3 regions of the Mesorhizobium sp. URHB0026 genome follow, and region 1 is predicted to be linked to each of the others. Evidence: riboswitches for the same ligand, from Rfam matches in the RefSeq annotation. Region 1 holds a riboswitch; each other region holds the start of a gene.
What was found. Region 1 has a riboswitch for cobalamin ahead of ACVWWD_RS24115 (CbtB domain-containing protein). Riboswitches for the same ligand answer to the same signal wherever they lie in the genome.

Region 1 (7,939 bases):
CAGCGTGCTGGCCGCAAGCAGTGCCACCACCGCGGCCGAAATCTTCTGTTTCACGTACATTGACCACCGCCCTTTATTTGCACCGGCGCGTTGCGCGCCGTGCTTGACACCAAAGATTCAAGAAGCAAGACACATGCCACCAGCGTCACGCGCCGGGACCCGCCCGCCTGCACCACAGCCATCTGCGAAAGCCGGAAAGGTCGTGCTGCACCGAAGCGCATCGTGCCTATTTTTTGAACGCCTGTCCACAATCGCACGGGCGACATGCACCACCATCTTGATGGTGCAATGCCTCCGGCCTTAGGCTGGCGATATCCAGGAGATCGCCATGTTCAAGTTCCTCACCCCTAAGTCGATCAAGCCGCCCTTTGCCCGCTACAGCCACGGCGTCGAGGTGCCGGCCGGGAAGCGGCTGGTGCTGTGCTCGGGCCAGGTCGCCATCACGGCGGACGACCAGATACCGGAAGACGCCGGCGCGCAGGCCGAACTCTGCTTCAGGAACATCGCGGCGGTTCTGGGCGAAGCCGGGCTGGGACTTGGCGACATCGTTCGCATCAACGCCTACGTCACCGACCGCAGCCATCTGCGGCCCTACATGGAGGTCCGCGACCGGCTGTTTTCCAGCCCGGCGCCAGCCTCGACGCTGATGATCGTTTCCGGCTTTGCCCGGCCCGAATTCAAGGTCGAGGTCGAGGCCATCGCGGCCGGGTGATCGACAGGCCGGCCGCACCGCGCTAGGTCTGACCTGATCATTGAAGAGGCGCGACATGACTACTGGCAAGAAACGCGTATGGTGGGGCGACTACCGGACCACCGAATACGCCTCGATCGATCCCGAGGCGACAATCGCGGTGCTGCCGCTGGCGGCGATCGAGCAGCATGGACCGCATCTGCCCGTCTCGACCGACACTTCGATCATGAACGGCATGCTCGATACGGTGATTTCACGCTTGCCCGACGATCTCGATATCCGCATCCTGCCGGTCCAGGCGGTGGGCAAGTCGAACGAGCATCTGCACGCGCCGGGCACATTGACCCTGCCGGCAACGACGCTGGTCGACGCTTGGACCGAGCTTGGCGTCTCGATCGCGCGCGCCGGCGTGCGCAAGCTCATCGTCGTCAATTCGCATGGCGGCAATGAGGAGATCATGGGCATCGTCACGCGGGAATTGCGCGTGCGCGAAAAGATGCTGGCGGTGAAGACCAGTTGGCAGCGCTTTGGCCGCCCGGCCGGCATGTACACCGAACTCGAGGATCGTCATGGCATTCATGGCGGCGATGTCGAGACGTCGCTGATGCTGCATTTCCGGCCCGATCTCGTCGACATGGGCAAGGCCGACAATTTCGTTTCCAATGTCGCCAAGGCCGAGCAGGAATTCTCGCTGTTGCGCCAGACAGGCACCCACGCCTTCGCCTGGATCGCCAGCGATCTCAACCCGAACGGCGTGGTCGGTGACGCCAGCATCGCGACAGCCGAGAAAGGCCGGCTGACCTCGGAATATCAGGCTGACGGGTTCATCAACCTGGTGCGCGATGTGCGCAAGGCCAAGCTCGCGGAGTGGCTGAAATAGCTAACCGTCGATCTTGAGCGCGAACGGCGTGCCTTCAAAGGCGTCGGCGCCGCGCCCAATCGATTCGATCGCCTCGATCATGCGGCCGTTGCGCTCGAGCAGCGCGTCGGCCACCGCGATCAGCCGCGGATTGGGGGTCGCCGAAGGCGACAGCGCTCGCAGCGTCTGCGCCAGTTCCACCTCGTTGCGTTTCGGCGCCAAAGCCGCGGCGATGATATAGGCCGAGGCGGTCGAACGGCTGATGCCGGCATAGCAGTGCACCAGCATTGGTCTCGCCCGGTCCCAGCGGCGTGCGAAATCGAGCAGGTTACGGACATGCTCCTCGCCCGGCATGGTCATGCCGTCCTGCGCCACGGCGATGTCGTGCATGACCAGGTGCAGATGGTTTTCCCGAGCGATCGAGGCCGGTCGGATTACGTCCGTTCCGGCGGCGAGCAGCGACAGCATGCGGTCGGCGCCGGTCCTGGCCACCACTTCCTCGATCTTCGCCAGCGAGCAGACATGGATCATTGTTTGAAACCTTTCGACCGATCCTCGCGCCGCGACGCCCAATCGGCAAGGGCGGATTCGAGCCTGCGCCATTCCTCCTCGCTCCCCGGCAGGCCGGCGCGCAGGGCATGCGGCCGTTCGGAGAAATGCCGCAGCAGGATACCGCTCTGGCCAAGCCCGGAAAACAGGCCGCTGGCATCGGGCAGGCTGAGATAGCGGAACAGCGTGGTGCCCCCCGCGACGGGAACGCCGAAACGGCTAAACAGCGCGTCGAGCCGCCCCGTCGCTTCCGCCAGCGAGGCCCGCATCGCATCCTGCCAGTCGAGATCGGCGAGCGCGCGGATGCCGTATTCCAGGGCCGGTCCTGCGACAGCCCATGGCCCGAACTGCATGTCCAGCCGTTCAGCGGTCGGCGTGTCGGCAAGCGCGAACCCGAGCCGCAGGCCGGCCAGACCAAAGAACTTGCCGAAGGAACGCAGCACGACGATGCCGCCCTGGCCGACATCGCCGGCGAGGCCGTGCTCGCGTGGGCCCACATCCATGAACGCCTCGTCGACGACCAGCAGCCCGCCCTTGGCGCGAAGTCCGGCGGCCAGCACCAGCAACCGGTCGCGCTCGATGATGCGCCCATCCGGATTGTTCGGATTGACGATGATGGCGAGGTCCGCTTCCGCCAACGTCGCGAAATCGCTGGCCTCGACCACGTCGTGCCCGGCAATCGCCGCCGCCCGGGCGTGTTCGGCATAGGTCGGCCCAAGCACCATTGCCTTGCCGGGCCTCACCAGCGAGGCGACGCGCGGCAACAGGATCTGCGTACCAGGGGCCGCCACCACGCTTGCTGGGGAAGGCGCGCCATAGATGTTGGCCGCAATCTCTATCAATTCGCGCCCACGCGCGGCCTCTGGCAATCGCCACAGCGAGGTGGCGGGCAGGTCGAAAAGCGGGTAGGAGTGCGGATTGATACCGGTCGAGAGGTCGACGAAAGGCAGCACGGCATTGGGGAAAAGCGCCCTTGCCCGGCCAAGACTTCCACCATGGTCCACCGCTCCTTCAAGAAGCTTCATGTCAGTCCTGATCGCTTTCCTGTCATTAATTGTCGAATTCGCCCTTGGTTATCCCGACTGGCTGTTTCGCGCCATCGGCCATCCGGTGACATGGTTCGGCAGGCTGATATCCTTTCTCGACTTGCGGCTCAACCGCGCCACTGATCCCGACGCGCTGCGTCGTCAACGTGGTGTCCAGGCGCTTCTGTTCATCGTGCTGGTGCCGGCGATAGCAGGCCTTTGCGTGCAGCTTGTTCTGCTCTGGTTTGTCCCCCTGGGGTGGATCATTGCCGTCTTTCTGGCGACATCGCTCCTGTCGCAGAAAAGCCTTTACGAACATGTCGAAGCCGTCGCCGACGCGCTCGACAGCGGAGGCCTCGACATGGGCCGGGCCGCCGTTTCGCGGATCGTCGGCCGTGATCCCGAGACGCTCGACCGCGCCGGCGTCTGCCGCGCGGCGATCGAGAGCCTAGCGGAAAATTTTTCCGACGGCATCGTCGCCCCCGCCTTCTGGACCGGGGTCGGAGGGCTCGCCGGCGGCGCTGCCTACAAGGCGGCCAACACCGCCGATTCGATGATCGGCCACCGGACTCCGCGCCATGAGGCCTTCGGCTGGGCGGCGGCGCGCTTCGACGACTGGATCAACCTGCCGGCATCGCGGCTGACGGCGCTGCTGATCGTGCTCGCTTCCCTCCTGGTCGAGGGCGCCGACCCCCGCGGTGCCTGGCAGACGGTGCGGCGTGACGCGAAAAAACACCGCTCGCCCAATGCTGGCTGGCCGGAAGCGGGCATGGCCGGTGCGCTTGGGCTGGCGCTCGCCGGACCACGCAGCTATGGCGGTATCATGGTCGACGACATCTTCATGGGCGAAGGCGGCCGCCGCGATGTCGACAGCGGCGACATCAGGCGGGCGCTCAAGCTTTACCGGGTCGCGGACTACCTGCTGATCGGCTTGTTCGGCCTAGTCGCGCTGATCGCTGTTCTGGTTTTTTAGAACTCGATGCCTTGCTGCGCCTTCACGCCCGCCGAGAAATGATGCTTGGTCACGCCCATCTCGGTGACCAGATCGGCAGCCTCTACCAGCCCCGGCTTGGCGTTGCGGCCGGTGACGACGACATGCAGACCCTCGCGCCGGCCCTTGAGCGCCGCAACTACCTTGTCGAGAGCGAGATAATCGTAGCGTAACGCGATGTTGAGCTCGTCGAGCACGACAAGGCTGATCGAGGGATCGTCGATCAATTCCAGGGCCTTGGCCCAGGCGGCCTCGGCGGCCGCGATGTCGCGCTTCAGGTCCTGGGTCTCCCAGGTGAAACCCTCGCCCATTGCATGCCAGACGACGCGGTCGCCAAAGGCGGCAAAGGCGTCCTTCTCGCCGGTGTGCCATTTGCCCTTGATGAACTGAACGACGCCGACGCGCTTGCCGTAGCCGAGCATGCGCAGCGCGAGACCGAAGGCGGCCGTGGTCTTGCCCTTGCCGGGACCGGTGTTGACGATCAGCAATCCCTTCTCGATCGTCTTGCCCGCAACCTCGGCGTCCTGCACCGCCTTGCGCTTGGCCATCTTGGCGCGATGGCGTTCTTCATCCTTGTCGTCGGTCATTTCACTTCACCTTGAGCGGGAGCCCCGCCACCATGAGCAGCACCGTGTCGGCCACTGCCGCGACCCGCTGGTTAAGTCGGCCGGCGTCATCGCGAAACCGGCGCGCCAACGCGTTGTCGGGCACGATGCCCTGCCCGACCTCGTTCGTCACCACGAACCACGGTCCGCGCGGCCGAGACAGCACGTCCGCCAGCCGTCGGCACGCGGCATCGACGTCGTGATCGGCCAGCATGTGATTGGTCAGCCACAGCGTCAGACAGTCGACAAGCACCGGCTGACCGTCCGGCGACGCCTCCAGCGCTTCGGCGAGGTCGAGTGGCGCATCGATGGTCGACCAGCCCTCACCGCGCCGCCAGCGGTGCAGCGCGATGCGCTCGCGCATCTCGTTGTCATAAGCTTGCGCCGTGGCGATATAGGCCCATGGCGAGGCCAATGCCGTCACCAGGGTTTCGGCGTGCGCGCTCTTGCCGGAGCGCGCACCACCGATGATGAAGGTCAGCCTGCCGCGATCAGGCAAAACTGTCGCGCATGCTGGTCGCCGTGGCGGTGAAGCGCCGGCGCACCACGCCCACGATCGCGCCCAGCACCAGCCAGAAGACCAGATTGGTCACCGTCACCGCCACCACGAACTGATGGTGCAGGCCTTCCGGGATCGGCGTCTCGAAACTGTCGGGCTGCGGCGCGCCGACGACATGCGGCGCGACGATCAGCAAGACGGCGAGGATGGTCAATGGCAACGATCTGCGAAACACGATCAGGCCTAGGCCGATCGCGGTCGCGGCCGCCGTTGCCGTCCACCAGATCTGGCGCGGCAGAAGATCGGCCGCCGGCATTGCCGGCAGTTCCGGCTGCAGTCCGAGGCCCGGTGCCAGTGTGAACACGGCAAAGCCGGCCAAGCCCCAGAACACGCCCTGGCGCCAGTTGCCGACGCCACCGAAGAACTCGGAAACCGCGACCAGGACCAGCGCGAAGCCGATGCCGGTGACGATATTGGCAACCACGCTAAAGGCGAAACGCTCGAAACCGTCGGCCGGCGCCCAGCCTTCGTCTTCCTCCGCCGGTGCCATGGCATCGGTGCCCGCGGGCGCGGCAGAGCTCGTGGCATTCCCAGCGGGCGCCACCGTGCTCATCGCGTCATTGGTCGCCGCTGGTGCGGCCGCGTGATCATGGTGGTGGCCGCCGCCGGCCTTTTCGTAGACTTCGGCCTTGAGGATCAGCGGCACGGTGGCATAGGCCTGCATGCAGGCGAGAACGACACCGGCCACAAGCCCCGCGATCGCCGCGACGAACACGACGTTGCGAAACAGATTCATGATGTCGGATCCTCGTTAGTGGCAGGGAAACGCCATCGAGTGGCGATAGTCGTGGGCAGCATTGTGGACCGCATCTATATGCGAGAAGCCGACAAAGCCGACGACGAAGATGCCGAGCAGCGCCGCGAGCGCGAGCTGCATGAAACGGGACTGCGAGGAGACGGAGGCGCCGAGGGAGACGGAAGCGGTAGTCATGTCTTGTCCTTTCGCCCTCCACCCGAGGGCATCGAAGTCAGTTTCCTGTCGCCGGCAGGTCTCCTGGCTCGCGGATAAGCGCCCTTCCCCACCTTCCCGAAGAAAAATCTTCAGTGGCATATGGAGAGGACTACCGCACACAGTTGCGGGGGCAGCCACGGCATTGGGCAGGAATTCCTCCCCGCACCGCATTCCCTCTTGGCTCCAAAAAGGAACCGACGACATCGGCGACTATAAGGAAATTCGCCGCGCCCGGCAAACCAAATTCCGACAGCCGCCAGCGCAGGAGCGTCGTATCGGCGAAGCTGCCTCACCCCGTCCCGATTGACAAACTTCATGGCCGGGTGTCGGCTGGCACCCTCACGGGAAGCCAGCCATGCAGCCCAATGCCAGCGAGCGCGAGCCCTATAACGGCCTGACTCGAACCGAGCCGACGCTGCCCTCATCGGCCTATTGGGACCAGGACAACTATAAGCGCGATCTCGACGCCATCTGGTACAGGGACTGGCTGCTCGTCTGCCGCGAGGCCGATCTTGCCCAGCCTTTGGCGTTCCGCACCTTCCGCGTTGGTACGCAGGAAATCCTCGTGCTGCGCGACGACACCGGCGAGTTGCGTGCCTTCCACAACACGTGCCGGCATCGCGGCTCGCAGCTTTGCCAGGAAAGCGAGGGCCGGCTGAAGGCGCGGCTGATCACCTGCCCGTATCATGCCTGGTCCTATTCGCTGCGTGGCGATCTGGTGCGCGTGCCGTCGAAATCGCTGCCTGACGGTTTCGACAAGGCCGATCATCCGCTTTATCGCGTCGCGCTCTCGGGTGTGGCGGGGCTTCGTCTTCGTCAATCTTGCGGAAGATGCCGCCGGCTCGGCGCAATCCTCCTTCGACCCAGCCTCCGGCGATCTCGGCAACTGGCCGCTGGAAACGCTGGTATCGGGCCATGTGCTGCACAAGGTGATGAACTGTAACTGGAAGATTTTTTGGGAAAACTTCAACGAGTGCCTGCACTGCCCGGGCGTCCACAAGGACCTGTCGCGGCTGGTGCCGATCTATGGCCGCGGCCTGATGAGCCGGCATGACGATCCCGAATGGCTCCGCCACGCCGACAATGACGCGCCGGAATTTTCAGGCGGCCTGCGCGCCGGGGCTGAGACATGGTCGCGTGATGGGCAGACGCACGGGCCGGTCTTCCCGAGCTTGACGCCGGCGGAGCGCAGCGCCGGTCAGACCTATGCCACCAGCCTGCCGTCGATGTTCATCGTCGGCCATGTCGACTATGTCAGGACTGTGCGGCTTACGCCGCTCGGTCCCGAACAGACCGAATTGACCGCAGAATGGCTGTTCGCGCCCGAGGCGCTCGCCGAGACCGACATCGACAACATCGTTGCCTTCGGCACACAGGTGCTGGAGGAGGACGCGGCGATCTGCGAGGTCAACCAGAAGGGGCTGCGCTCGATGCGTCATACAGCTGGCGTGCTGATGCCCGAGGAGTACGACCTGCACCGTTTCCACGATTGGGTGCGCGAGCGCCATGCCGCGGTGACATGAGGTCTGTCGACATTCAGGTCAGGCCAAGCCGAGAAGGGCGGAGGTCGAGAATCGGAACGGAACGTACTTTCGGGGACGTGATTACCGGAAGCGCGGAAACCTGCCGTTCGCAGGCCGGCATCACCTGAATATCGACATACCTACAGCGACTTCGGCAGATATCGCCAGGTCACGAAGCCGCAAAA
Region 2 (7,939 bases), 1.7 Mb from region 1:
ATCATGCCGGGTCCGGCAGAATATTGGTCACAAAGAGTCCACTGTTTGTCGCAACTCGAAGGAGAACGAATGCTGACGGGAACCTGCCACTGTGGCGCCGCCCACTGGACGCTGGAGGGCGACCCCGGCCCGGTGACGGCCTGCAACTGCACGCTTTGCCGCCGCTATGGCACGCTCTGGGCCTATGATTATGTCGACGAACGCATTCGCGTTTCGGGGCCGACGGCTAGCTATACACGCGCCGGAAAGGAAGACCCGTCGCTCGAGATCCTGTTCTGCCCGCGTTGCGCCTGCGTGCTCGGCTGGCGCGGACTGCGCGCCAGCGCCTCGGGTCGAAGACGCATGGCCGTCAATGTCCGGCTGGCGCCCCCCGAGGCCGTCGCCGATCTGCCGATCGACCATTTCGATGGCCTCGACACGTACGATGATCTGCCGCGCGACGGCCGCTGCGTACGCGACATGTGGTTTTAGAAGATGGTTCGGGGTGCCTGGCGCTCGATGGCTGGAGACAATCCGTCGTCTCGACCCCCTGAAGCCTGCTCAGGCGCTTGCTCTGTCGCAACAGGCGAAGGATCCGGCGGCACCACAAGCTGCGGAATTTGCTTGTAGGCAAAGGCACCGCGGATATCGCCCATCTTGCTGGCGACAATGCCTACCGCCGCCTTTTCGAGATTGCGGTCGTAGGGCGTTTCGGCGGCAGCCGGTACGACCATCACCGCCAAGGCCGCGCCGCACAGAAGCATCTTCATTCTCGCTGTCTCCCTGCCTGCCTGTGATCTAGCAGGGCGGCGTTGAAAAACGGCCAAGGGACAGGGTAAGCAAAACGCCAAACGGCAGCGTTAACAACGCATTACGAAATCGAACCGGCAAACTGATTCAAGCTGTTGAGGTTTTGATTCAAGCGCGCTGGGCACGGACCGTATGACCGAGCGCGGTGAACACGGTGCGCACGATTCCTGCGACGTCGAGACCAGCATCGGCATACATCTTTTCTGGCTTGGCGTGGTCGGTGAAGGCATCCGGCAGCACCAGGGGGCGTACCTTCAGGCCGCTTTCGAGCAGTCCTTCATGGGCGAGGAATTGCAGCACATGGCTGGCGAAGCCGCCAATGGCGCCCTCCTCCACCGTTACCAGAACCTCATGGGAGCGGGCCAGCCGCCGGATCAGATCCTGGTCGAGCGGCTTGGCGAAACGGGCATCGGCGACCGTGGTGGAAAGCCCGGCTGCGCCGAGTTCCTCGGCTGCGGCAACGCAATCCTGCAGCCTTGTGCCGAAGGACAGGAGGGCAACCTTGCTGCCTTCCCGGACGATGCGGCCTTTGCCGATCTCCAGAACCGAGCCGCGCTCGGGCATTTCGACGCCGACGCCGTTGCCGCGCGGATAGCGGAAGGCGATCGGCCCGTCGTCGTAGCTGGCGGCGGTGCGAACCATGTGACGCAATTCCGCCTCGTCGGCCGCGGCCATTACGACAAAGCCCGGCAGGCTTGCCAGGAAGGTGGTATCGAACGCGCCGCAATGGGTGGCACCGTCGGCGCCGACAAAGCCAGCGCGATCGATGGGGAAACGCACCGGCAGTTTCTGGATCGCGACGTCATGGACGACCTGATCATAGGCACGCTGCAGGAAGGTCGAATAGATCGCCGCGAAGGGCTTGTAGCCTTCCGTCGCCAGGCCGGCGGCGAAGGTCACCGCATGCTGTTCGGCAATGCCGACGTCGAAAATCCTTGACGGAAACACCTCGCCGAACAGGTCGAGGCCGGTGCCGCTCGGCATGGCGGCGGTGACGGCGACGATGCGGTCGTCCTCGCGGCCCTCCTGGATCAGGCTTTCGGCAAACACCTTGGTGTAGGCCGGTGCATTGGCCGGCGCCTTGGCCTGTGCGCCGGTGATGACGTCGAATTTGTTGACGCCATGATACTTGTCGGCGGCCGCTTCCGCCGGCGCGTAGCCCTTGCCCTTCTGGGTGACGACATGGATCAGCACCGGACCCTTGCCGTTGTCACGGACATTTTTCAGGACCGGGATGAGATGCTCCAGATTGTGACCGTCAATCGGGCCGATGTGATAGAAGCCGAGTTCCTCGAACAAGGTGCCGCCGGTGACGTAACCGCGCGCATGCTCGACCGCGCGGGTGATGGCTCGATTGGCCCGCTTGCCGAGATAGGAGGTCAGCTTCTTGCCGAAGTCGCGCAGGCCGACATAGGCCTTGCCGGAAGCCAGGCGCGCCAGATAGGCGCTCATGGCGCCGGTTGGCGGGGCGATCGACATATCATTGTCGTTGAGGATGACGATGAGGCGCGCATCGAGCGCGCCGGCATTGTTCATCGCCTCATAAGCCATGCCAGCCGACATAGCGCCGTCGCCGATGACGGAAATGACATTGTTGCGGCCGCCTGAGAGGTCGCGGGCGGCGGCCATACCGAGGCCGGCCGATATCGATGTCGAGGAATGGGCGGCGCCGAACGGGTCATATTCGCTCTCGGCTCGGCGGGTGAAGCCCGACAAACCGCCTTCCTGGCGCAAGGTGCGGATGCGGTCGCGACGGCCGGTCAGGATCTTGTGCGGATAGGCCTGGTGGCCGACATCCCAGATCAGCCGGTCATCGGGTGTGTTGAAGACATAATGCAGTGCCACCGTCAGTTCGACCACGCCAAGGCCGGCACCGAGATGGCCGCCGGTGCGGGAAACGGCATCGACCAGTTCGGCGCGAAGCTCAAATGCCAGTTGTGGCAAGTCGCTCTCGGCCAGCCTGCGCAGATCGGCCGGGACGCGAACCCTATCGAGAAGCGGCGTATGCGGCGTTGCGTTCACGTTGGGCCCAGACTTTCTGTTCATCTGCGGGATAGGCCGCCGGCAGGCGAAAGTAAATGCGTGTCGCTGACGCGGACGCTCAACCCTTCGATCCGCTCAACCTTCCGGCAGCGGGATGAATTCTTTCTCATCACCAGGAACGATATCGAAGCGGCCGGTCTTCCATTCCTGCTTGGCCTGCTCGATGCGCTCCTTGGACGAGGAAACGAAATTCCACCAGATGTAGCGCTTTGAGCCAAGCGAGGCGCCGCCGAACAGCATGAAATGCGCCCCGGTCGATGACGATATGACGATCTCGTCGCCGGGCCGGAACACCAGCAGCCGTTCCGCCGGAAAGACATCACTCGAAATCGAGACCTCGCCCTCCAGCGTGTAGATGGCGCGCTCCTCGGCATCGGCCGGGATTTTGACGCTGGCGCCGGGCGCCACCCGCAAATCTGCATAGAGTGTTTCGGTATCGGCCCGCACCGGAGACCGCAAGCCCTGGAACTCACCGATGACGACGCGGCCGCTGACGCCTTCGGCGTCGATTTCGGGAAGCCGCAGCGCCGCGGTGTTCTCGAACACCGGTGCCACCTCTTCCTTGCCGTCCGGCAGAGCCAACCAGGTCTGCAGGCCGGAGATCGACATCGGCGCGCCGCGCAATTCCTGCGGCGTGCGCTCGGAGTGGACGATGCCGCGACCAGCCGTCATCAGGTTCACGTCGCCGGGCTCGATGACCATCTCGGTGCCCAGCGAATCGCGATGCCTGATCTTGCCGTCGAACAGATAGGTCACGGTCGACAGGCCGATATGCGGGTGCGGACGGACATCGAGCGCCTGGCCGGCGCGCATGATCGCGGGACCCATTCGATCGAAGAAGATGAACGGCCCGACCAGGCGCCTCTTAGCGGTCGGCAAGGCGCGACGCACTTCGAAACCGCCAATGTCCTTGGCGTTGGGGATGACCATCAGCTCGATCTGGTCGCTGGCGAAGGCATCGCCGGCCTCAGGGTCTTTGCCGGGGAAGAAGCTCATGAACTCTCCTCGTCAGCGGTCAGCGGGCGCGTGGGCATATCAGGCGAACCGGATCGCCGCTTTTGCTTTTAATTTGGCCGCCACCTCTTCGCGATTGCGCGGATGCTGGTGGGTTTCGAGGGAATCGAGCAATTCGCGTGCGGATGCGGCGATGGCTTCGACCGCATGATCGAACGCATGCTGGTTCTTGGCAGAAGGCCGCGTCGTGCCGCTCAGCTTGCGGACAAACTGCAGTGCCGCGTCACGGACTTCGTCGTTAGTTGCCGGCGGATCAAAATTGAACAGGGTCTTGATGTTTCTGCACATCGCTTCCGTATCTCCTCTTGTCCGTTTCAATCGGGACGAACTGTATCCTCAATGATGATCGTGTCCAAAAATCGGTAAGGCTGCTCCGGACTCAGTCCGCGTCGAGCGGCTCGGTTCCAACCGGCTTGCCGTCGCGCGACAGCCTGATCTTCTCGACCTTGTCCTCGGCGGCCTTCAGCAGCCGGTCGCAATGGACCTTCAGCGCCTCGCCCCGCTCGTAAATCCGGATAGACTGGTCGAGCGGCACGTCGCCCCGCTCCAGATCATCGACGATCTTCTCCAGTGCGTCGAGTGCCTGTTCAAAGCTCATCGCCTTGACGTCTTCGTTGATCTCACCGGTCATCATTCATCCTTTCATCAGTCGCCCGACATGGGCGGCGACCGAAAATGCCAATCCCTGCAGATCGTAGCCGCCCTCGAGCAGGCTGACGAGCCGGTTGCCGCCGTGGATTGCGGCGCGCTGCATCAGCTGGCCGGTCGCCCAGTCGAAATCGTCCTCGGTCAGATTGATTTCCGCCAGCGGGTCGCGATGGTGCGCGTCGAAGCCGGCCGAAATGACAATCAGATCCGGCGCGAAATTGTCGAGTGCCGGCAGCACGCGCGACAGGAACGCATCACGAAACACCTCGCTGCCGGTCCGAGGCGCCAGCGGCGCATTGACGATGTTGCCGGCGCCGGTCTCGCTCTTCGCGCCCGTGCCGGGATAAAGCGGCATCTGGTGCGTCGAGCAATAAAGCACCGAGGGATCGTCCCAAAAAATATCCTGCGTGCCATTGCCGTGATGCACGTCCCAGTCGACGACGGCGACGCGCTCGGCGCCGTGCTTCTTCTGCGCGTAGCGGGCCGCGATTGCCGCCGTGTTGAAGAAGCAGAAGCCCATGGCAGTGGTCTTTTCGGCATGGTGGCCGGGCGGACGGGCGGCGACAAAGACGTTGTCGGCGCGGCCCGCAAAGACGTCGTCGACGGCGGCATTGGCGGCACCGATCGCCGTAATCACCGCCTGCCAGCTTTTCGGGCTGGCGGTGGTGTCTGCGTCGATGCGGGCAATGCCTTCGTCGGGGATGGCGGCGCGGACACGCGCGACGAAATCGGCGGGATGCGCGTAGAGGATGGTCGCTTCGTCGCCCTGCGGTGCCTCGACGCGGTCAAGCGCGGCAAAAGCTTCGTCGTCGAGCACGCGCTCGATGGCGCGCAGGCGGTCGGGCCGCTCGGGGTGACCGGGCGGGGTGATGTGTTCGAGAAAGATCGGGTGCGTGTAAAGACGGGTGGCCATGCCCCCTATCTAGTGCCCCGGCGCCGTGATGGCCATGCGTTGCGGCTTGATCGCTGGGGAAAATCGAACCTGCGTCCATTCATGTCGCTGCGGGCATTGGCGTCGTCGGCCCTTCGGAGTAAGACTGCCGCTACTGCCTGGTGCCTGCCGGTCTGTTTGTTTTAGCCGCATTCCGCGACGCCAAGTGTTTCCACTTGGCTACAAATGCCCTGGCAGGAGAATCGGGAACACGGTTGAACTCCGTGGCGTGCCCAACGCTGTGAGGGGGACCGCGCCGGTAGATGCCACTGTCGATGACGGGAAGGCACCGGACGCGGGTTGATCCCGAGCCAGAAGACCGGCCTGGCAGGCATCGTCATCCGCATGGTCAGGCGGATGGCATCGATTGCAATCGCAAGGGGACAAGCGATGCGGGAAGCCATGACCGCTCAAATGGGCGATGGATTTGACCAGAGTGCGCGCGACGCGGTTTACCGTGCCATGTTTACGCGGCGCGACGTCCGCAGCCATTTTACATCGGAGGCGATCGACGACGAGGTGCTGGCGCGGCTGCTGCTTGCCGCCCACCACGCGCCATCGGTCGGCTTCATGCAACCCTGGAACTTCATCGTCATCCGCGATGCCGCGCGGCGGGCGGAGGTGCGCGACCTGTTCCTGGCCGCGCGAGAACGGGAACTGCCTGAAATCGAGGCAGAACGGCAGGCGCTCTACCGCAAGCTCAAGCTCGAAGGCATTTGCGAAAGCGCGCTAAACATCTGCATCACCTGCGACCGCGAGCGCTCGAAAGGCTCGCCGTTGGGGCGGTGGCACAATCCGGAGATGGATCTCTACAGCACGGTCTGCGCGGTGCAGAATTTCTGGCTGGCCGCGCGTGCCGAGGGCGTTGGGGTCGGCTGGGTCAGCATCATCGAGGCGCAAGCGCTGAAAAGCCTGCTGGCGATTCCCGATCACGTGACGCCGATCGCCTATCTCTGCGTCGGCCGCGTTTCCGAGTTCGCACCGAAGCCGGACCTCGAAACGCATGGCTGGGGCCGGCGGCTGCCGCTGCCCGAGCTGATCATGAGCGAGACTTTTCGCGGGCAAGGCGAAGCGCCGCTCAAATCAGCAGTGGCGCGCCTCGGCACCGTCGCCGGTGCGCCCGCGAGCCCGGCCGATCAGCTCGTCGCGCCGGCCGTGCCCCAGCGCGAACCGCCGAAAGTGGAGAGCGCCTTGTCCTTGAGTTCCCTGAACTTCGACGAAGCTTCGGCCAGCCTGGCGTCCCAGGCGGCATCGGGGACCTGACCCTCGATGGTCTTGAAATAGACCTGCATCAGGCAGGCAATGGCGAAGGGCTCGATGAAGGCCGCCTTGAAAGCCCAGGCAAAGACGATTGCCAGCACGAAAGCCCAGCCGGCGAGCTGCCCGGGCATGATGTAAAGAATAGCGGCTGCCGGAGCGAGCATCAGCAGGAAAATCACGAACGACACGGCCCACATGATGACCGCCAGCCAGACGGCGTTCTTGACCATGGTCTTACCGTTCTGGGCGTAGAGCACGACGCCTTGGCGCGCGGTTTCGAACGGCGAGGACGAATTGATGCGGATGTTGTAGCCAAGAATGATCTCGTCGACATAGGTCAGCGACAGGCGAATCACAGTGTTGAGGAACGGAAACCAGTCCGCTCAGGCCAGGAATAGGCAGGAAGGCCGCGATGCCGCCGAGCAGGCCGGTGATGGCGCGGATGGCGCCCTTGACCAATTGGTCGACAACGAAAAGGATGTTGGCCTCGGCAAAACGCTCGGTCACGATCTCTTTTGCGTAGGCGATCTGGTTCTGGCCGTCGGGAACATCATGGCCGTCGATCAGATGCACCATGACGGCTATATGGCCCGCTTTGACGACGTAGAGGATGTATTCGCGGATCCAGTAGACGGCGATCGAGACGATGCCGAAACCGACCACGCCGCCCCACATCGCAAAAGACAATGGTCCGTCGGGATCGGTGGAAATATGGCCGACGCCATAGCCGACGGATGCGCCGGTGCCGGTTGCCATGATGTAGGCCAGCGTGATGCCGAAATAGACGATCATGCGAAAGACAATGAAAGGCCAGGTCCGCATCATGATGGACACCGACCTGCCGATATCGAAATCCCACATGCCCGAATCTCCCCTCAGAGATGGCTGCCGAGGATGCGCTCAAACCGGCTATTGTCAATTGCAGGTGGTGGCGGGACTGCCATGGAGGTTCATCTTGAAAGCGCTTCCGGTTTTTTCAGCAGGCCTTCGAGCAATTGCTTGAACGCGGCCACCACCATTTTCGAGGTCCCTTCGGGATCTGGCGAATTGGCGATCCGCTGCGCAGCCTGGCTGCTCGCCCCATTGATCAGCCGCGCTGCCGACTCCGGATCGACGCCGGGGACGACCACCCCCTCCCCTTGCAGCGCGGTCAGATGATCGGTCATTGAACCGACGCAGGCGTTGGCATTCGACCACTGTGCCGGATCGCCCAGCACAGCCGGACCATCCCGGAACATGATGCGCTGGATTTCC
Region 3 (7,939 bases), 2.9 Mb from region 1:
CATCGGCCGCTCCTTCATGAATTCGCTAACGGTCACCATCCCGGCGACCGTCATCCCGATCCTGATCGCGGCCTTTGCGGCCTACGCACTGGCCTGGATGCGCTTTCCAGGCCGCGCGCTCCTGATCGCCGTCGTCATCGGCCTGCTGGTGGTGCCGCTGCAGATGTCGCTCATTCCGCTCCTGAAGCTCTACAACGGCGTCGGCACGTTCTTCGGCGTGCCGTCCAAGACCTATCTCGGCATCTGGCTGGCGCATACCGGCTTCGGCCTGCCCTTCGCCATCTATCTCTTGCGAAGCTATATTGCCGGGCTACCGCGCGAGATCATGGAATCGGCGCGCATCGACGGCGCCAGCGATTTCGAGATCTTCGTCAAGATCGTGCTCCCGCTGTCCTTCCCGGTGCTTGCCTCCTTCGCCATCTTCCAATTCCTGTGGGTATGGAACGATCTCCTGGTGGCAATGGTTTTCCTCGGAACGGCGCCCGATCAGATCGTGCTGACGGCCAAGCTCAATGCGCTGCTTGGCTCGCGTGGCGGCAACTGGGAGATCCTGACGACATCGGCCTTCATCACGATCATCGTGCCGCTGATCGTCTTCTTCTCGCTGCAGCGTTATTTCGTCCGCGGGCTGCTGGCCGGCTCGGTGAAAGGAGGTTGAGACCATGCAATCGGCTTTGAAGGCGACTTCGAAACCAGACCCCGCCATCGACCGCGACTGGTGGCGAGGCGCGGTGATCTACCAGATATATCCACGCAGCTATCAGGATTCCAATGGCGATGGCATCGGCGACCTCAAGGGCATCATCGGCAGGCTGCCCTACATTGCCGCGCTTGGCGCGGATGCTATCTGGATCTCGCCTTTCTTCAAATCGCCAATGAAGGATTTCGGCTATGACGTCTCGGATTATTGTGACGTCGACCCGATGTTCGGCACGCTGGCGGATTTCGATGCATTGACGGCGGAGGCGCACCGACTGGGCCTCAAGGTGATGATCGACGAGGTGCTGTCGCATACCGCCGATATCCACCCCTGGTTCAAGGAAAGCCGCTCGAGCCGCACCAATCCTAAGGCCGACTGGTATGTCTGGGCGGATGCAAGACCCGATGGCACGCCGCCCAACAACTGGCTGTCGATCTTTGGCGGCTCGGCCTGGCAATGGGACACCAGCCGCCAGCAGTACTACCTGCACAATTTCCTGGCCGAGCAGCCGGACCTCAACTTCCATAACCGCCAGGTCCAGGACGCGCTGCTCGACGTCACCCGCTTCTGGCTGGAGCGCGACGTCGACGGCTTTCGCCTCGACACCATCAATTTTTACTTCCACAGCCAGGGGCTGGAAAACAACCCGCCGCTGCCGCCGGAACAGCGCAACGACCAGACCGCACCGACGGTCAATCCCTACAACTACCAGGACCATATCTACGACAAGAGCCGACCGGAAAACCTCGCCTTCCTCGAGCGCTTCCGGGCGCTGCTCGACGAGTACCCGGCGACCGCGGCGGTCGGCGAAGTCGGCGATTCGCAACGCGGGCTGGACGTGGTCGCCGCCTATACCGCCGGCGGCAAGCGCGTGCATATGTGCTATTCTTTCGACTTCCTGGCCCCGGAAAAGATCAGTGCCGCCAAGGTCCGCTCGGTGCTGGAAGCTTTTGGCCGGGTGGCCAGCGACGGCTGGTCGTGCTGGGCGTTTTCCAATCATGACGTGATGCGACCGGCCTCGCGCTGGGCCGCCAACGAGGCCGACCCGTCGGCCTATCTCAAGGTCATATCGGCATTGCTGATGTCGCTGCGCGGTTCGGTCTGCATCTACCAGGGCGAAGAACTCGGCCTCGGCGAGGCCGATCTGCGCTTCGAGGATCTGCAGGATCCCTACGGGATCCGTTTCTGGCCTGAATTCAAGGGCCGCGACGGCTGCCGCACGCCCATGGTGTGGGATGGCAGTGCCAGGAATGGCGGCTTCTCCCAGGCAAAACCCTGGCTGCCGGTGCCGGCCGCGCATCTGCGGCAGGCGGTCAACGTGCAGCAAGGCGACGAAACCTCCCTGCTTGAACATTACCGGCGCTTTCTTGCCTTCCGCCGCGCCAATCCGGCGCTAGCCAAGGGGGACATCGCCTTCATCGAAAGCCAGGGCGACACGGTCGCCTTCACCCGCCGGTCGGGTAATGAGGAGATCGTCTGCGTCTTCAATCTGGGCGCAAGGCCCGCGAAGGTTGACCTCGGCAACCGAACCCTGCAACCTTTGCCGGGACACGGGTTCTCCGGGCAGGCGAGCACCGGGTCGGTCGAACTCGGCGGCTATGGCGCCTGGTTCGGACGAATAGGCTGAAACATCCGAGGAATCACTGGAGGAAACCAATGGCCGATGTCAATTTGAGACAAGTGAAGAAGTCCTATGGCAATCTCAACATTCTCCACGGCATCGACCTCGACATCAAATCGGGCGAGTTCATCGTCTTCGTCGGCCCGTCGGGCTGCGGCAAGTCGACCTTGCTGCGCTCGATCGCGGGGCTCGAGGAAATCACGTCGGGTGAACTCAAGATCGACGGCCAGGTGGTCAACGACGTGCCACCCTCGAAGCGCGGCATCGCCATGGTGTTCCAGTCCTATGCGCTCTACCCGCACATGACCGTCTACGACAACATGGCCTTCTCGATGAAGATCGGTAAGGAAAGCAAGGCCGAGATCGACAAAAGGGTTCGGCAAGCTGCCGAGATCCTGCAGCTGACCAAATATCTGGACCGTCTGCCCAAGGCGATGTCGGGCGGCCAGCGGCAGCGCGTCGCCATCGGCCGCGCCATCGTGCGCAATCCGAAGGTGTTCCTGTTCGACGAACCGCTGTCGAACCTTGACGCCGCATTGCGCGTCGCCACCCGCATCGAGATCGCCAAGCTCAAGGAATCGATGCCCAACACGACCATGATCTACGTCACGCACGACCAAGTCGAGGCGATGACGCTGGCCGACCGGATCGTCGTGCTGAAGGACGGGCACATCGAGCAGGTCGGCACGCCCATGGAACTCTACAAGAACCCAGGCAACCTCTTCGTCGCCCAGTTCATCGGCTCGCCGGCCATGAACATCCTGCCGGCGACGGTCGACAAGACGGGCAACCCGACCATCGTCAGCCATGTCGGCGGCCGAAAGGCGACGGTGCCGATCGCGACACCTGCTTCGGCAAAGGGAGCGGCGGTCAGCTTCGGCGTACGGCCGGAAGATCTCGCGATCGCCAGCGGTGCGGATTATCTGTTCGAGGGGAGCGTCGATTATCTCGAACAGCTTGGCGAGGTCCAGCTGGTCTATGTCGATATTGGCCGGGCCGACCTGCCGCTGGTGACCAAGCTGCCGGGCAATGTCGAGGTCAAGCGCGGCTCGACGCTGCGGCTGACCGCCAATGCCGGCGACCTCCATATCTTCGATGCGGAGGGTCGCTCCTTTGCCCTCCACGAAGCGGAAGCAAAGGCGGCCTGAAGACGGCCGTTCCGGTAACGCAAAAAACAAAAGCAGCGGCGGGCATGGCCCGCCGCTCTTTTTGTCTGCACAGGCTGGTTAGTTGTTGCCGAAGAGATTGCGATCGGCACCCTGATGGGCCGGCTTCTGCACGTCGCCAGACGAATTCAGCAGCTTGTAGACCGGCGAATCGCTGTTGCGGATCGCACCCGTATGCGACGTATCGACATTGACAGTCGACGAAGCAGTGGGCTGGTTGGCGCCGTTGGAGCCATAATTGTCGCTGCCGGCGAAGGCGCTGCCGGAGAGGGCCAGAACGGCGGCGGCGGCAATGAGGATCTTGTTCATTTTAGGTAACTCCTGAATTTTGGAAGTCCCGCGGACCGGCGGGCAAAAGCCCACCGGCCGTGGGAGGCCATTAATGGCCGAAGAGGTTGCGGTCGCTGCCCTGCTGGACAGGCGCCGAGGTGGCCGGAGCCGACTTGCCGATCGACGCGGTGTTTGGATTGTCGGTGGAGGCAGCAGCAGCCTGGTTGGCGCCGTTGGAGCCATAGTTGTCGCTGCCGGCGAAAGCGCTGCCTGAGAGAGCCAGAACGGCGGCGGCAGCAAAGAGGATCTTGTTCATTTTAATACTCCTGAATTGTAGGGTCCACCGGCGCGGCAGGTTCACCCGCCGCGTGCCGGAGATGATTATTAATTGTTGCCGAAGAGGTTGTGGTCGGCGCCCGTCACAGGCGTCTGGGCAGCCGGCTCCGACTTCTTGGTCGAAGCGGTGTAGGAGCTGTCGACAGTGGCCGCGGGGGTCGCGGCGTTCGAACCATAATGGTCGCTACTAGCGAAGGCGCTGCCGGAAATCGCCAGAAGGGCGGCGGCAGTGAGAATGATCTTTTTCATTTTTGTACTCCAGTATTTTTCCCGTCCGTCTAGCGGCGTGTCTTGGATTGAATCGCGTCGTTCGGACCGCCCCGATGTGGGAGAGCCCCCTTGCCGTTTCCAATCACGAAGTTGTTCAGCGTGGACCATGACTCTGCTACTTGAAATTGTACCAACGCCTTCTACATGTCTCATTTTTCTGTTCGGTATCAAGTAGTTGACTAAGATGACGACCCGATCACCAACTGTGTCGGAGGGCTGGGCGTTCACACTGTCCTGCACGCACCGTCAACAGAAACGAACCGTTCGGTTCGATTTTAGACTGTGCTAATAGTCACTTTTCGAAACCGTTAACCCTTTTCCGGCCGGCTGAGGGTCGAAAACGGTGCCCGCGCGCGCCTGGCGAGAAGAGGCGATTCCCCCCGCGGCAATCATGCCGGGACGATCCCGCATGCGTGTCGCGCCGCATGGATGCGATGTCGCTTTCGTGCCGATGTCGCAAACCCTGTCGTGATTAGATCAAGCCATCTCAGGTGCCGCTGCGTGACGACGGAGCGGAGAATTGGGAAGCCGGTCAGATTCCGGCGCTGCCCCCGCAACGGTGGTGGAGTTCAAGTCGCAACGGGAGACCACTGGGCGAAAGCCTGGGAAGGTGTCGCGATGGTCCGCCAGGACAACTCCAGAGCCCGGAAACCAGCCCGAGATCGCTAGAACTCGACTGATCGCGGTGGGCGGTCAAGGGGCGGATGGTGTTGTCCGGCTTTCGCCGGCTTGCGCCCAGTCCTTCCTCCATCACCACCAGTTCAGTCCTTGAAAATGAGGACAGGACATGGACGCGCGCAACGACATGCTGAGGCTTTTGAACGGCCGCAGACAGGGCCTTTCGCTGGAACAGCCCTTCTATACCGACCCGGACTACTTCAAGCTGGACATGGAGCTGATCTGGTATCGCGACTGGCTGTTCATCGGCCATGATTGCGAGTTGCCCAAGCCGGGCAGCTTCATCACCGTGCAGATCGGCGATTATCCGGTCGTGCTGGTGCGCGATCAGCAGGGCAAGATCAACGCCTTCCACAATTCCTGCCGCCATCGCGGCAGCCGCGTCTGCAACACCGACAAGGGCATGGCCGCCAAGCTGGTGTGTCCCTATCACCAGTGGACCTACGAACTCGACGGCCGGCTGCTGTTCGCCCGCCAGATGGCCGATGGGTTCGACAAGAGCCAGTTCGGGCTCAAGCCGGTCGCCTGCGAAAGCGTCGCCGGCTATGTCTTCATCTGCCTGGCCAAGGAGCCCGCCGACTTCGCGCCGATGCGGGCGATGATCGAGCCCTATCTCCAGCCGCACCGGCTGAGCGAGGCCAAGATCGCCTTCGAGAGCACGATCATCGAGAAGGGCAACTGGAAGCTGGTCTGGGAAAACAACCGCGAATGCTACCATTGCGCGGGCAACCACCCTGAGCTGTGCAAGACCTTCCCGGAAGCGCCGACCGTGACTGGCGTGCAAGGCGCCGACAACGACCCGGAGATGCTGGCCCACTGGGCGAAGTGCGAAGCTGTTGGCCTGCCCAGCAAGTTTCGGATCGACCCGGCCGGACAATACCGCGCCACCCGCGCGCCGCTGCTGCGCGATGCCCAGAGCTACACGATGACCGGCAAGCGGGCGGTGAAGAGGAACCTGTCCGACAGCGTCTCGGCCGACCGGATCGGCACGCTAATGCACTATCACTACCCGACAACCTGGAACCATATCCTCGTGGATCATGCGGTGACGTTCCGCGTGCTGCCGGTCAGCGCCACGGAAACAGCGGTGACGACCAAATGGCTGGTCCACAAGGATGCGGTGGAAGGCGTTGACTACGATCTGCCCGAACTCACCCATGTCTGGACCGAGACCAACGACCAGGACCGCCGCATCGTCGAGGAAAACGCCTTCGGCATCCTGTCGCCGGCCTACGAGCCCGGTCCCTATTCGGAGCTGCACGAGGGCGGCGTCATCCAGTTCGTCGACTGGTACGCGCGCTTTATCGGCCCACGGCTTTCCGAAGACGGCCGGCCCGCTCTGCGCAGTGTCGCCTAGCGCATTTCGCCCAAACCGTGCAGCGTTTTGGGATCACGACATGCGCAAAATGAAAAGGTATGCAGGGATGAACGCCATGACTGATCTTGGCCTCTATCGCCATCTCGACCAGATGGCGCCGTGGAACGACAGGCTGCAGGTGCTGGAAGTGATCGGCGTCAGCGACGAGGCGCCCGACGTCAAGACCTTCACCTTCCGCTCGGACAACCAGACCTGGTTCCGCTACAAGCCGGGCCAGTTCGTGACGCTGGAATTGCCGACACCGGACGGCCCGCTGATGCGCACCTACACGCTGTCATCATCGCCGTCGCGACCATTCTCGATCGCGGTGACGGTGAAGGCGCAGGCGGGCAGCGTCGGCACACGCTGGATGTTCGATCACCTGACGCCCGGCTCGCACGTCAAGGCCTATGGACCGGCCGGCGACTTTTCGCTGCACAGCCACCCGGCGGCGAAATACCTGTTCATCTCGGCCGGTTCGGGCGTGACGCCGATGATGTCGATGCTGCGCTGGCTGAACGACTGCGCGCCATGGACCGATGTCGGATTCGTCAATTGCGCGCGGCGCCCTGAAGAGATCATCTTTCGCAAGGAACTCGAACTACTCGGCGGCCATATGCCGGGCCTGTCGCTCGGCTTCATGATCGAGGAGCGGTCGAGCCGCGAGGGCTGGTACGGCCATATGGGCCGCATCGACGCCATCCGGCTGCCGCTCCTGGCGCCCGATTTCCGCGAACGCGAAATCTTCTGCTGCGGCCCCGATCCCTTCATGCGCGCCGTGCGCGGCATGCTGGAGGCCGCCGGGTTCGACATGGCAAAGTACCATCAGGAGAGCTTTGCCGCGCCGGCGGTGGAGGAAATCCCGGCGCCGTTTGCCTCGCCGGCTGAAGACGGCGGGGCGATTTGCGTCGAAGCCGCGACGCCGATCCGCTTCGCGCTTTCGGATGTCGACGCCGATTGTGTCGCCGGCCAGACCGTGCTGCAGACGGCGCGCGCCTCGGGCGTGCGAATACCGGCTGCCTGCGAATTCGGCCTGTGCGGAACTTGCAAGGTGAAGAAAGTCTCCGGCAGCGTCGAGATGAGCCACAATGGCGGCATCCTCGATCATGAGATCGATGATGGCTTCATCCTGGCCTGTTGTTCCAAGCCATTGTCGCCGCTTGAAATCGAGGCTTGATCCGCCCCGCTTTCGACTGATCCCGGAAATGGTCCCGCGTTGCCGGCAAAGGTTACCTTGCCAAGGAAGACCTGAAAGTTTACAGGCGTTGTCGGTGGAAGCGGTCCTGCTGGCGGGCAGGAAATGCAGGACGGGGCAACAATGACGCATGATTCCCACGCCTATGCGGTAGCGAGCCGGGATATCGTTTTCGAATCTTTCGATGGCGAGGCCGTGGTGCTCAATCTTGCCAATGGCAAATATTTCGGCTTTTCCGATTCCGGCAGCAAGGTGTGGCAGGCGCTTTCATCCGGCGCGGACGCCCAGGCCCTGGTCGGACTGAGCGCCGGCGGCTCGACAATAGGCCAGGCCGAACTCGAACACT

Region 2: linked by a shared signal. The riboswitch ahead of bluB (5,6-dimethylbenzimidazole synthase) and the one ahead of ACVWWD_RS24115 (CbtB domain-containing protein) in region 1 are both predicted to bind cobalamin.
Region 3: linked by a shared signal. The riboswitch ahead of ACVWWD_RS10110 (aromatic ring-hydroxylating oxygenase subunit alpha) and the one ahead of ACVWWD_RS24115 (CbtB domain-containing protein) in region 1 are both predicted to bind cobalamin.

Annotation. Positions count from the first base shown of each region.
Region 1 is NZ_JBSSCN010000001.1:4,888,945-4,896,883, forward strand. Features, by position in the region: gene ACVWWD_RS24070 (ABC transporter substrate-binding protein) at 1-60, opposite strand, end outside; gene ACVWWD_RS24075 (RidA family protein) at 329-712, shown strand; gene ACVWWD_RS24080 (creatininase family protein) at 768-1,571, shown strand; gene ACVWWD_RS24085 (tyrosine phosphatase family protein) at 1,572-2,081, opposite strand; gene cobD (threonine-phosphate decarboxylase CobD) at 2,078-3,124, opposite strand; gene cbiB (adenosylcobinamide-phosphate synthase CbiB) at 3,123-4,097, shown strand; gene cobO (cob(I)yrinic acid a,c-diamide adenosyltransferase) at 4,094-4,702, opposite strand; gene cobU (bifunctional adenosylcobinamide kinase/adenosylcobinamide-phosphate guanylyltransferase) at 4,704-5,219, opposite strand; gene ACVWWD_RS24110 (CbtA family protein) at 5,212-6,015, opposite strand; gene ACVWWD_RS24115 (CbtB domain-containing protein) at 6,031-6,210, opposite strand; cobalamin riboswitch at 6,247-6,445, opposite strand; gene ACVWWD_RS24120 (aromatic ring-hydroxylating oxygenase subunit alpha) at 6,587-7,174, shown strand; gene ACVWWD_RS24125 (SRPBCC family protein) at 7,164-7,754, shown strand; gene ACVWWD_RS24130 (MFS transporter) at 7,895-7,939, opposite strand, start outside.
Region 2 is NZ_JBSSCN010000001.1:3,237,596-3,245,534, reverse strand. Features, by position in the region: gene ACVWWD_RS15905 (GFA family protein) at 70-471, shown strand; gene ACVWWD_RS15900 (hypothetical protein) at 468-749, opposite strand; gene dxs (1-deoxy-D-xylulose-5-phosphate synthase) at 898-2,835, opposite strand; gene ACVWWD_RS15890 (pirin family protein) at 2,908-3,828, opposite strand; gene ACVWWD_RS15885 (DUF2277 domain-containing protein) at 3,868-4,134, opposite strand; gene ACVWWD_RS15880 (exodeoxyribonuclease VII small subunit) at 4,226-4,477, opposite strand; gene ACVWWD_RS15875 (histone deacetylase family protein) at 4,481-5,407, opposite strand; cobalamin riboswitch at 5,586-5,767, shown strand; partial or broken gene bluB (5,6-dimethylbenzimidazole synthase) at 5,771-6,445, shown strand; partial or broken gene ACVWWD_RS15865 (hypothetical protein) at 6,562-7,546, opposite strand; gene ACVWWD_RS15860 (TetR/AcrR family transcriptional regulator) at 7,636-7,939, opposite strand, start outside.
Region 3 is NZ_JBSSCN010000001.1:1,990,594-1,998,532, reverse strand. Features, by position in the region: gene ACVWWD_RS10140 (carbohydrate ABC transporter permease) at 1-658, shown strand, start outside; gene bglA (beta-galactosidase BglA) at 663-2,327, shown strand; gene ACVWWD_RS10130 (ABC transporter ATP-binding protein) at 2,357-3,469, shown strand; gene ACVWWD_RS10125 (DUF680 domain-containing protein) at 3,548-3,796, opposite strand; gene ACVWWD_RS10120 (DUF680 domain-containing protein) at 3,867-4,073, opposite strand; gene ACVWWD_RS10115 (DUF680 domain-containing protein) at 4,142-4,342, opposite strand; cobalamin riboswitch at 4,836-5,037, shown strand; gene ACVWWD_RS10110 (aromatic ring-hydroxylating oxygenase subunit alpha) at 5,151-6,398, shown strand; gene ACVWWD_RS10105 (hybrid-cluster NAD(P)-dependent oxidoreductase) at 6,475-7,575, shown strand; gene ACVWWD_RS10100 (PqqD family peptide modification chaperone) at 7,717-7,939, shown strand, end outside.